Regions from separate parts of the Buttiauxella agrestis genome, predicted to be linked through region 3. Evidence: predicted binding sites of a transcription regulator. Region 3 holds the regulator's gene; each other region holds the start of a gene.
The links. The regulator PurR, encoded in region 3, represses purine synthesis genes. The targets are predictions, from matches to a motif close to CANGCAAACGTTTGCNTG.

Region 1 (4,302 bases), 870 kb from region 3:
AAACGCCTCATAATGAGGCGCAGGGTTTTGTGATGCACCACACTGGCGCATCGCGCTTATGCGCCGCTCCAGCGAGTAAACAAATCTTGCGGCAACTCAATATCGAACTGATCGATGACCCGGTTTACCGTCTGGTCGATAATGTCCTGCACACTTTGTGGGCGATGATAAAACGCAGGCATCGGCGGCATTATCACCGCGCCCATTTCAGCAGCCTGGGTCATCAGGCGCAAATGCCCAAGATGCAGCGGCGTTTCACGCACGCAAAGCACCAGCGGGCGACGCTCTTTGAGCACGACATCCGCTGCACGCGTTAACAAGCCATCTGTATAGCTGTGAACAATGCCAGAAAGGGTTTTGATTGAGCAAGGCAATATCACCATGCCGTGCGTCTTAAAAGAGCCAGAGGAAAGGCTGGCGGCGATATCACGCGAGTCGTGAACCACATCAGCAAAGGCCTGAACTTCTCGTAAGGAAATATCGGTTTCCAGCGCGAGGGTCTGGCGAGCTGCGTTACTCAGAATGAGATGAGTTTCGATATCGGGTAATTGTTGCAGAACCTGAAGTAGTCGCACACCGTAGATTGCACCACTGGCACCTGAAATCCCAACAATTAACCGTTTCATATTTTAGTTCGCCCGAGGAGTTTATCTGGGCTGACTTTGCCGCAAGATGGGCAGGGATGCAAGAAATGGTAACCCTCTCCTTCAAGGAGAGGGTTAGGTTGAGGATGGTGTTAACCCTCGTTATGCATCTCTAAGTTTTCCACTTCGTTCTGACGGGCAATCGCTTGTGAATCGTCATTACGCAGTGACTCAAGATACTCAAGGTATTCGTGATCCACATCTTTGGTCACGTAAATACCGTTGAACACCGAGCATTCAAACTGCGTGATATCCGGATTCTCAACGCGAACCGCTTCAATCAGATCGTTCAGATCCTGGAAAATCAGACCATCGGCACCAATCAACTGACGGATCTCATCAACTTCACGGCCATGAGCAATCAGTTCGTTGGCGCTTGGCATATCGATGCCGTACACATTCGGGAAACGAATTTCCGGTGCCGCTGACGCGAGGTAAACTTTCTTCGCACCGGCTTCACGAGCCATCTCGATAATTTGCTCTGAAGTGGTGCCGCGCACGATGGAGTCATCCACCAGCAGCACGTTCTTATCACGGAACTCAGCGCGGTTAGCATTCAGTTTACGACGCACAGATTTACGACGCAGTTGCTGGCCTGGCATGATGAACGTGCGGCCCACGTAGCGGTTTTTCACAAAACCCTGACGGTACGGCTTGTCGAGAATACGGGCGATTTCCAGCGCGATGTCGCACGAGGTTTCTGGAATCGGGATAACCACGTCGATATCCAAATCTTCCCATTCGCGAGCAATTTTCTCACCGAGCTTTTTACCCATTTCAACGCGGGCGCTGTAAACGGAAATTTTGTCGATGAACGAGTCCGGGCGCGCAAAGTAAACGTACTCGAACAGGCATGGATTGCTGGTTGGGTTGTCAGCACACTGGCGTGTGAACAACTGGCCTTTTTCGGTGATGTACACCGCTTCGCCCGGCGCAACATCACGCAGGAACTCAAAGCCCAGCGTATCAAGCGCAACGCTTTCGGAAGCCACCATATATTCAGTGCGGCCATCATTCAAATCGCGCTTGCCCATCACCAACGGACGAATACCGTTCGGGTCGCGGAACGCCACCATACCGTGGCCGATAATCATCGCAACACAAGCGTACGCACCACGAATCTGGCGGTTGGTTGCGGCTATCGCTGCGAAAATGTTGTCTGCTTCCAGCGGATAGTTGCGGAAGTTATCCAGCTCGCTGGCAAAAACATTGAGCAGGATTTCAGAATCGGAAGTGGTGTTAATGTGACGACGCTTTTCTTCGAACAACTTTTGGCGCAGTTCGTGGGCGTTAGTCAGATTGCCGTTGTGTGCAAGAGTAATGCCGTACGGAGAGTTAACATAGAAAGGTTGGGCTTCAGAAGCGCTAGAGCTACCCGCAGTCGGATAACGTACGTGGCCGATACCCATGTTTCCCTGCAAGCGTTGCATGTGAATGGCACCGAACACATCGCTCACCAGCCCATTGGCTTTACGCAGACGAAAACAATTTAAGGCATCGATGGTGACGATGCCTGCGGCATCCTGCCCACGGTGTTGAAGCACCGTTAACGCGTCATAGATAGACTGGTTTACCGGCATAAAACCGGCGATACCGACAATACCGCACATGTTGTCTTTTCCTCATTAAGCCACAACCCCTGCCTTATGGCCGGGGCAAGAAACTTGACGAGCTTTGCAGATAGTCAAAAAACCATCTGATGATGAAACTGAATTGCGGGATAAGCTGCGACTTTTGCCAGTCGTCACTCTTGGAAAAACCAGTGAACGTATCAAGAAAGAACAGAATGGCGGCGACGATCAGTGCTCCACGTAACGCACCAAAGCAAATCCCCAACACCCTGTCTGTACCCGACAGGCCGGTTTTCTCAACCAGCGCGCTAATCACATAATTGACTATCGCACCGACGATGAGTGTCGCGATAAACAGTATCGCGATAGCTATTCCATTACGTACCAGTTCGTCTTCAAAGCCAGTGAACCAGACAGAAAGGTAAGTGTAGTAATGACTGGCGACAAAGAAAGCACAGCCCCAGGTTACTAGCGATAACGCTTCACGCACAAACCCACGAATAACACTAATCAGAGCCGAAAAGCCGATGACCGCAATGATGGCGTAATCTATCCAAACCATGAACAAATCCCACGACAAATCGCCCTGACGTCCAGTTCGGGGCGCATTCTAACAGAAAAAGAAAACGTTTGCGTAGGGATTTCCTTCCCTCGCGTAAATAAATAATGGCGTTGAAAAAATGCTCAACGCCATTAAAAATTTGCCCTAAATCCCGCCTCTGCGGGTTTATCTGGCCGTGTAAGTCATCACTACACCGTTCAGCCCGGAAAGCGAATTCAGCTCGCCCAGTGAAGACTTAAGTTTGTCTTTCGAGGCATCCGGCCCTACCAGAATTCGGGTGACTTTTCCCTGAACTGGTGTCGACGGTGAGGTGTAAGCACGGAACCCAGCGCCGCGTAGTTTACCAACAATTTCATTCACTTTGTCGGCATTCTTCAAAGCACCCAGTTGCACGACGTAAGCTTTGCCTGTTGGTGCTTGCTCGGCAGTTTCTTGCTTCGCTGGTTTTGCAGGCTCCGGAGGCTGTTCGTTCATCATTGCCAGACGTTCTTCGGTTTGGTCAACAGAAGCTTTGCTCTGTGGTTTTTCAACCGGCTTAGGTTTTGGTTTCTCAGCCACAGGTTTCGGCTTCGGCTGTTCACGGTTAACAGGCACTTCATCAATGCCCGCTGCTCCATCCCCTGGCAAAGAAGCGATATCAAGCCCTGGTGCTGCCGCTGTGCCTGCTCTCACCTCTTCAGCCGCCCCTTCAGGGGGTTGCGAAGGCAGTGCCTGAGTCGCGGCAGGCAGCATGTCTGGCTCATCGGTGTCACCCGGTTTTGGAACCAGAGGAATCGCTGCGAACTCATCCTGATAATGCTTTTTCTGACCATCAAGCAGCCCTGGCAGGATAATGACCCCCAGTGCGACCAGAATAATGGTTCCGACTAATCGATTTTGAAACTTACTCGCCACCTGCTTTCTCCGCGTCCAACGCTTCCATTACGTGGGCTACTGTATGAAATGAACCACACACCAGCACGGTATCATTTTCTGCGGCGGCCTTCATTGCGGCACGCCAGGCTTGCGCCACACTGCCATAGACTTCGCCCTGACCGAGATGTTCAATCAGTTGTTCCGCCGTGGCACCGCGTGGGCCTTCTAATGGAGCACAATACCAGCTATCAACCTGAGGGGACAAACATGCCAACGTGCCGGCGATGTCTTTGTCATGCAGCATCCCGATAACGGCCAACACGCGTCCGCGTTTAGGGAGCTGCTCCAGACGCCGGGCCAAATATGCCGCTGCATGAGGGTTGTGCGCCACATCAAGGATCACCAACGGCTCACGCGAAATCACCTGGAATCGCCCCGGTAACGTCGCTTCTTTAATGCCTTGAATAATAGCCTCATTGCTGACATTTAGCCCGCTGGCACGCAACGCCGCCAGTGCCGTCGCCGCATTCGGCTGCGGAACTAACGGCAGAGGCAATCCGCTCAGTTCGCCCTGAGCATCTTTGAAGCTCCAGCTATTCTCACCAACGTGATAAGACCAGTCCACGCCACGGCACAGCAGTTGCGCGCCCTTCTCCGTCGCCACATCGGC
Region 2 (4,302 bases), 1.5 Mb from region 3:
AATCTATTCGTCTTCTAGCAAAGCTTCGTACGCAGTCGCATCCAGCAAACCATCCAGTTCGGACTCGTCGCTCGCTTTGATCTTGAAGATCCAACCCGCCGCGTACGGCTCGCTGTTGATAAGCTCTGGTGAGTCGCTAAGATCGTTGTTTACTGCGATGATCTCACCGCTGATTGGCGCGTAAATATCAGAAGCGGCTTTTACCGATTCAGCAACGGCGCAGTCATCGCCAGTGCTTACGGTTGCGCCCACTTCAGGCAGATCGACAAACACCATGTCACCCAGCAGTTCTTGCGCATGCTCGGTGATACCCACGGTGTAAGTTCCATCAGATTCTTTACGCAACCACTCGTGCTCTTTGCTGTATTTCAATTCGTTCGGCACATTGCTCATTGTTTTTCTCCTGATTTCAAAATCACTGCGCGACAGCTTTACCGCCGCGAACAAAAATGGGTTTGGTTACTTTGACCGGCATTTCGCGGTTACGAATTTGCACAATCGCGGTTTCACCAATGCCTGCCGGCACGCGAGCCAGAGCGATGCTGTAGCCCAATGTCGGCGAGAAAGTTCCGCTGGTAATGACACCCTCGTGGATGTTGCCTGATTCGTCAGTAAAACGGACTGGCAGCTCATTACGTAATACGCCTTTTTCCGTCATGATCAAACCAACGAGTTGGTCGGTGCCTTTCTCACGCTGGGCTTCAAGCGCTTCGCGGCCAATGAAATCGCGGTCTTCAGGCTGCCAGGCGATAGTCCAACCCATGTTGGCGGCAAGAGGTGAAACGCCTTCGTCCATTTCCTGGCTGTATAAGTTCATGCCAGATTCCAGACGCAGCGTATCGCGTGCGCCCAGTCCACAAGGTTTGACGCCAATCTCGACCAGTTGCGCCCAAAACTCAGCGGCTTTTTCGTTAGGCATCGCGATTTCGTAACCTGCTTCACCGGTATAACCGGTTGTCGCAATAAACAAATCACCCGCCTGAACGCCAAAGAATGGCTTCATGCCAGCAACAGCAGCACGTTGTTCTGCGGTAAACAGCTGCGCGGCTTTGGCCTGTGCGTTTGGCCCCTGAACGGCAATCAGCGACAGGTCATCACGCACGGTAACGGAAACGGAGAACGGCTCGGCGTGTTGGTTAATCCAGGCCAGGTCTTTTTCACGGGTCGCAGAATTCACCACCAGGCGGAAATAGTCTTCGGTCTGGAAATAGATAATCAGGTCATCGATAACACCGCCGGAGGCGTTGAGCATTGCGGTGTAGAGGGCTTTACCCGGTTGGGTGAGTTTGGCAACGTCATTTGCCACTAAGTAACGCAGGAATTCGCGGGTACGGCTGCCTTTCAGGTCAACGATGGTCATGTGGGAAACATCAAACATCCCGGCATCGTTACGCACCGCGTGGTGCTCATCAATCTGCGAGCCATAGTGCAATGGCATCATCCAGCCATGGAAATCCACCATGCGCGCACCGCAGAGATTGTGCTGTTCAAACAAAGGGGTCTTTTGAGTCATTTGTTCCTCTTTAACCATCTGGTTGAAAAGCGCGGTTCGCTTTTCTTTTCGTCAGACGAAACCCAGCATCGCCACCGATCCCGATAGCGACGCAAACGTTACCTTTTGCCTGAACTTACCATTGAATGAGGGAGTAAACCATAAGGTACAAACGGTCATTGCATTAGCTTATGACCAAAATGAGAGGCACATGATGCAGAGCATTCATCTGGAAAAATGCGAGACACCGCGCATAAACAGGAAGTGTTTTAGTCAGAATTTAGCGTTAGCTAACATTTACCACCATTTCAGAAACAAATTCACTACATCGCTAAAAACGTGGGATAAGAAAAAGTAATCCGAAATATGAGGTGAGATTAGAATTTTTCAAATGAGAGGAGGCGTTTCCCTTTCTAATAAAAGAAAGGGAAATGTGACACAGTTATCTTAACCAATCTGGAAGATCGTGTAGGCCCATCGCCTGGCGAACCAATTGCGGTTTCACACCCGGCAACGTATCAGCCAGTTTCAGACCAATATCGCGTAGCAGTTTCTTCGCCGGATGAGTCCCGGCAAACAAGTCCCGGAAACCCTGCATGCTGGCGAGCATCATTGCGGCACTGTGTTTGCGGCTACGTTCGTAGCGGCGCAGATACAAATACTGCCCGATGTCTTTGCCCTGACTGTGCAAACGGCGCACTTCATCAATCAACTCAGCGGCGTCCATAAAGCCCAGGTTCACGCCCTGCCCGGCCAGCGGATGAATCGTATGTGCAGCATCGCCCACCAGCGCCAGACGGTGAGCGGCAAAATTACGCGCATAACGCCCCGTCAACGGGAACACCTGACGCTCGCTTTCAACATTGCACAAACCCAGGCGCATATCGAAGGCCACACTGAGCGCCTGGTTAAATTCTTCACGACTCACCTGCTGCAAACGTTCGGCTTCCAGCGGTGGCAACGACCAGACAATGGAGCATAAATGCGGGTCGCTTAACGGCAGAAATGCCAGAATACCCTCGCCATGAAACACCTGGCGGGCCACTGCCTGATGAGGTTCAGTCGTACGAATGGTGGCAACCAGAGCGTGGTGGCGATAATCCCAAAATGTCAGCGGGATATCAGCCTGTTTACGCACCCAGGAGTTTGCACCATCCGCGCCAATCACCAGGCGGGCAGTGAGCATTGCGCCATCTTTAAGGGTGATAAACGCTTCGTTTTCGCCCCATGCGACTTGTTGCAATTCGGCAGGAGCCATCAATGTGATGTCGCTGCACTGTTCAGCCTGCTGCCATAAAGCATGGTGAATGACCGCATTTTCAATAATGTGGCCCAGGTGACTAAATCCAAAGGATTTATCATCAAAAGCGATATGCCCGAAGCTGTCTTGATCCCACACTTCCATGCCGTGATAGCAACTGGCACGTTGGGCGATAATTTTCGGCCACGCACCAAGATGAGTCAGCAGTTTTTCACTGGCGGCATTGATGGCTGAGACACGCAAAGCTGGCGCAGAATCCGAGGCCAGCGGCTGCGGGAGATGGTTCTCAAGCACCGCGACACGTAAGCCACTCCCTTGCAAACCACAGGCCACTGCCAGTCCGACCATGCCACCACCAACAATCGCCACATCAACGCTTTGCAAATTGACTCTCCTTAAAAACCTGTTTTAACGCGCAACCCAACCGAGAGTTCGCTGTGCCAGCAAATCACGTGCCGGAGTTAAATGTTCCATTGCCATCAAACCAAGATTGCGCCCCACAACAAGCGGTGCCCAACGATTGGCAAACAACTGAACTAAACCATCGGTCACGCCAATGGTGGCATTTTTATCTTCCTGACGTCGCTGCTGATACTGGGCCAGCACCGCATAACTGCCTGGGTCCTGAGAGGCTTCGTGTGCTGCCGCTAAATCTTCAGCCAGTGACATCACATCGCGCAGGCCGAGGTTAAAGCCCTGCCCGGCAATCGGATGCAGAGTTTGCGCGGCATTGCCCACCAGCGCAACGCGGTGCGAAACCGGCTGCGAAGCGGTGGTCAACGCGAGGGGGTATTGCGAACGCGCGCCAGCGTGAGTGATTCGCCCAAGCCGCCAGCCAAAGGCCCGTTGCAGCTCATTGCAGAATTTCTCGTCACTCCACTGCGCGATTTCAGCCTGAGCGTCTCGCGGCTGGCACCAAACCAGCGAACAGCGCCCATTCGACATCGGTAACATCGCCAGCGGGCCATGCTCGGTGAAACGCTCAAACGCACGCCCGTTATGCGGTTGCGATGTAGTGATGTTGGCGATTACCGCGACTTGCTGGTAATCCTGCTGCTGCCAGGTCATGCCACATTGCGCAGCCAGTGGCGAGCGTGAACCATCAGCAGCCACCAGCAATTTGCCTTCGATCAGCTCGCCACTATCAAGCGTAACGCTGACGTTATCGGTTTCACGGGTAAACGAGGCTACGCGCTGCGGATAATGCACCGTCACACCCGGTGCTTTGCGTAACAGCGCGAATAAACGCAAACCGATATCATGCAGTTCGACGACTTGCCCTAATGCCGGGATTTGATAATCCTGCGCTTCGAGAGTGACAAAACCCGCATGACCGCGATCGCTGACATGAACCGTGGTAATCGGGGTCGCGCAGTCTTTTATGGCTGGCCACACGCCAATGCGCGTTAATTGCTGGCAGGCTCCCTGAGCAATCGCGATAGCGCGGGCATCAAAACCAGGATGCGCCGCCGATTCTGGCGCTGCCGCTTCAATCAAATGAACCGGCAGTTTTCCGTGGGTCAAATGCGAAATCGCCAGCGCGAGAGTC
Region 3 (4,302 bases):
CGCCAAATACCGGCTTCGATTGCAGCGGTCTGGTTTACTACGCTTACAAAGACCTGGTGAAATTCCGCATTCCGCGCACCGCGAACGAAATGTACCACCTGCGTGATGCTTCTTCAGTAGACCGTGGCGAACTGGAAACAGGCGACCTGGTCTTCTTCCGCACCCGTGGTCGCGGCACCGCTGACCACGTCGGCGTGTATGTCGGAAATGGCAAATTCATCCAGTCCCCTCGCACGGGTCGCGATATTCAAATCACGTCGTTAAGTGAAGATTACTGGCAGCGCCACTATGTGGGTGCCAAACGCGTTATGACCTCAAAAACCATTCGCTAATCCCTCTTCGTAAAACTCGCACTTGCCCTTAAAAGGGCAAGTGCGTTTCTCTTTTGCTTTTCCTTTCAATTTGTTAACCTAAACCCGCACTAAAAGTGTTTGTTTAACAATAGATACCCTAAATAATTTGAGCCTACTATGCGGCCCGAAGAATGACGGGTAATAAGGAGTTTGCAATGTCGTTCGAATTACCTGCACTACCATATGCGAAAGATGCATTAGCCCCGCACATCTCTGCTGAAACGCTGGAATACCATTACGGTAAACACCATCAAACCTACGTCACTAACCTGAACAATCTGGTTAAGGGCACCGCGTTTGAAGGTAAAACTCTGGAAGAGATCGTTCGTACTTCAGAAGGCGGCGTATTCAACAACGCAGCACAGGTGTGGAACCACACTTTCTACTGGAACTGTCTGGCGCCAAACGCAGGTGGCGAACCAACAGGCGCACTGCTGGAAGCCATCAATAAATCTTTTGGTAGCTTTGCTGAATTCAAACAGCAGTTTACCGACGCGGCTATCAAAAACTTCGGCGCGGGTTGGACCTGGCTGGTTAAGCAAGAAGATGGCGCATTAGCTATCGTTTCAACGTCTAACGCGGGCACCCCGCTGACCACTGCGGCAAAACCGCTGTTGACGGTAGACGTTTGGGAACATGCTTACTACATCGACTACCGTAATGCTCGTGCAGGCTACCTTGAGCATTTCTGGGCGCTGGTGAACTGGGAATTTGTTGCGAAGAATCTGGCAGCGTAAAACCTAAAAGATATGGGCCGCGATTGCGGCCCATTTTAATCAGTGCAGTACGGCGGTTAACGCGCCAAATACGATCAGTGCCAGAACAATAACCGTTGTGGTGATTGAAAATTTCAAATCTGTGCTCATCGCTAAACTCCTTTTAATTACCTTACAATCGGTGTGTCAGATTGATTTTCCCACAACCAGAGATAAAAATCCTCCTGGTTTTAACCTGATATCGCTTTTCCCTCTTCCACTTTTCTTCCGGATAGGCCAAAATCCCTCGCTAATTTATTGCGTACCATCAATTCTATGCCCTCCTTCCGTTTTATGTCGCAATCCCGGCATACCCGCAACCCAAACGTTGCCTCAGGAGTCAGTGTACGCAAACGTTTAACATATTAGTTATCAGGAGTTTACGATATGGCCTGGAGTGAAATTTAATGGCGACAATCAAGGACGTGGCGAAGCGCGCAAACGTTTCCACTACAACCGTATCACATGTGATTAACAAAACTCGTTTTGTGGCGGAAGAGACACGCAATGCGGTCTGGGCGGCAATCAAAGAATTGCACTATTCACCCAGTGCCGTCGCACGCAGCCTTAAAGTTAATCACACCAAAACGATTGGTCTGCTTGCCACTTCCAGCGAAGCCCCCTATTTCGCCGAGATCATCGAAGCCGTGGAAAATAGCTGCTTTGAAAAAGGCTACACTCTGATTCTGGGTAATGCGCACAACAACTTTGAAAAACAGCGCGCTTATTTATCAATGATGGCGCAAAAGCGCGTCGATGGCCTGCTGGTGATGTGTTCTGAGTATCCGGAATATCTGCTGACCATGCTCGAAGAATACCGCCATATCCCAATGGTGGTGATGGACTGGGGCGAAGCTCGCGCAGACTTCACCGACTCAGTGGTCGATAACGCGTTCCACGGCGGTTATCTGGCCGGGCGTTATTTGATTGAACGCGGCCACCGTGAAATTGGTGCCATTCCTGGCCAAATGGAACGTAATACCGGCGGTGGTCGTCACGCAGGCTTTATGAAAGCGCTGGAAGAAGCCGGTATCGCCATTCCAGAAAACTGGATTGTTCAGGGTGACTTTGAGCCAGAGTCTGGCTACCGCGCGATGCAGCAGATCCTCGGCCAGTCTCATCGTCCAACGGCAGTATTCTGTGGCGGCGATATTATGGCGATGGGCGCGATTTGTGCCGCTGATGAGATGGGTCTGCGTGTGCCGCAGGATGTCTCCGTTATTGGTTACGACAATGTGCGCAATGCGCGTTTCTTCTCGCCTGCCCTGACCACCATTCACCAGCCGAAAGATTCGCTGGGTGAAACGGCGTTTAACATGCTGCTGGACCGTATCGTCAACAAACGCGAAGAGTCGCAATCAATTGAAGTGCATCCGCGCCTGATTGAACGCCGCTCCGTAGCCGACGGTCCGTTCCGCGATTATCGCCGCTAAAATATCGTAGGCCGTACAGCAGCGTCATCCGACAGTTCTGACGTAAATGGTGGATGACGCCTACGGCTTATCCACCCTACGAACTGCCCGATTTATAATGGCTCCTGCAACCACTCCTGATTCATCGTTTCGCTATCTCCCAGATAATCTAGTAACCAGGCTAGCGCGGGTGACGCATCATTTTGCTTCCACGTCAGGCAACACGCGGCATCCGGGAATGGGTTATCCAACGTCAGCTCGCACCATTTACCAGAATCTACCCACGGTCTGGCGATATGCAATGGCACCATACCGATACACAAACCTGCACTCAGGCAATCGGAACCCGATTCCCAATCCGGTACCACTACGCGCCGCTGGTTATCCAGCAGCCAGGTAATACGTTTGGGTAAAGAACGCGAAGTATCTTCCAGAACCAGCGACGGCCAGGCTCGCAAGTCGTCATCACTCAATGTGCCGCCTTGTATCGCCAGGGGATGATTCGCTGCCACCACGCAACGCCAGCTCAGTGTCCCCATGTCCCGGAAGGCAAAACGCCCACCGACAGGAATAGCCTGAGTGGCGCCAATCGCAACTTCAACGCGCCCATCCGCCAGTGCGTCCCACACGCCGTTAAAAACTTCCTGAAAAATATGCAGCTCGATATCCGGGAAATGACGGTAGAAATCCAACACCAGCTGGCGCGTGCGCTCCGGTTTTACAATATTATCGACCGCAATCGCCAGGTGTCCGCGCCATCCATTTGCGATCTGCTGGCACTGTTGCCGTGTCGTCATCATTTTTTTGATAACAGAGCGCCCTTCCTTCAAAAAAAAGACGCCTGCGGGGGTTAATTCCACGTCACGGTGACGGCGTTCAAACAGCGGCACAGCTAACCACTCTTCCAGTTGCCGTACCGTATAGCTGATGGCAGACGGAACGCGGTGCAACTCCTGTGCAGCACCACTGAAGCTGCCATTGCGCGCCACCGCATCTATCACTTCCAGCGAATATTCTGACCACATTTTTCTGCTCACAAATTTTTTGAACGCAATAGACAAATATTAGCGTTTCACAAGCGTAATTGCACTCCGTACACTCTCGCGGCAATCAACCTGCAAGATAAATCAAGAGAAAAACATGCAACCATCAAAAGGATTTCTTATCTGGCTGGCCGGATTAAGTGTGCTGGGGTTCCTCGCCACAGACATGTATCTGCCAGCTTTCGCGGCTATTCAGCAAGATTTACAGACCGATGCTTCCGCGGTGAGCGCAAGCCTGAGTTTGTTCCTCGCCGGATTTGCGTTCGCCCAGTTAATGTGGGGGCCGCTGTCTGACCATTTCGGCCGCAAACCTGTGTTACTGGCCGGGTTGAGCCTGTTTGCCGTCGGTTGTATCGGCATGTTGTGGGTCGAAAGCGCCACCGCGCTGTTGGTCCTGCGCTTTGTACAGGCCGTGGGTGTGTGTTCTGCGGCGGTGAGCTGGCAGGCACTGGTGACGGATTATTACCCGGCGAATCGCGCAAATCGTATTTTCGCCACGATTATGCCGCTGGTTGGCTTGTCTCCGGCACTGGCACCGCTGCTCGGTAGCTGGATTTTGGTGCACTTCGACTGGCAGGCGATCTTCGCCACCCTGTTTGGAATCACCCTGGTGCTGATGATCCCAACGCTGCGCCTGAAGCCACGCACTCAGCATCACCCGCAAACGGAAGACAATAAAGTCAGCTTTATGTCGTTGCTGCGCAATCGCGTATATAGCGGCAACGTATTGATTTATGCC

Region 1: a site for PurR is predicted at 2,835-2,852, ahead of cvpA (colicin V production protein). Genes of this name have one in related genera too.
Region 2: a site for PurR is predicted at 1,608-1,625, ahead of gcvT (glycine cleavage system aminomethyltransferase GcvT). Genes of this name have one in related genera too.

The regions. Positions count from the first base shown of each region.
Region 1 is NZ_UIGI01000001.1:1,390,999-1,395,300, reverse strand. It holds gene DY231_RS06615 (UbiX family flavin prenyltransferase) at 57-626, opposite strand; gene purF (amidophosphoribosyltransferase) at 737-2,254, opposite strand; gene cvpA (colicin V production protein) at 2,289-2,777, opposite strand; gene dedD (cell division protein DedD) at 2,943-3,671, opposite strand; gene folC (bifunctional tetrahydrofolate synthase/dihydrofolate synthase) at 3,661-4,302, opposite strand, start outside.
Region 2 is NZ_UIGI01000001.1:801,749-806,050, reverse strand. It holds gene gcvH (glycine cleavage system protein GcvH) at 4-393, opposite strand; gene gcvT (glycine cleavage system aminomethyltransferase GcvT) at 416-1,513, opposite strand; gene ubiI (FAD-dependent 2-octaprenylphenol hydroxylase) at 1,935-3,137, opposite strand; gene ubiH (2-octaprenyl-6-methoxyphenyl hydroxylase) at 3,162-4,302, opposite strand, start outside.
Region 3 is NZ_UIGI01000001.1:2,259,347-2,263,648, reverse strand. It holds gene DY231_RS10925 (C40 family peptidase) at 1-332, shown strand, start outside; gene sodB (superoxide dismutase [Fe]) at 509-1,090, shown strand; gene cydH (cytochrome bd-I oxidase subunit CydH) at 1,130-1,219, opposite strand; gene purR (HTH-type transcriptional repressor PurR) at 1,516-2,541, shown strand; gene punR (DNA-binding transcriptional activator PunR) at 2,634-3,545, opposite strand; gene punC (purine nucleoside transporter PunC) at 3,661-4,302, shown strand, end outside.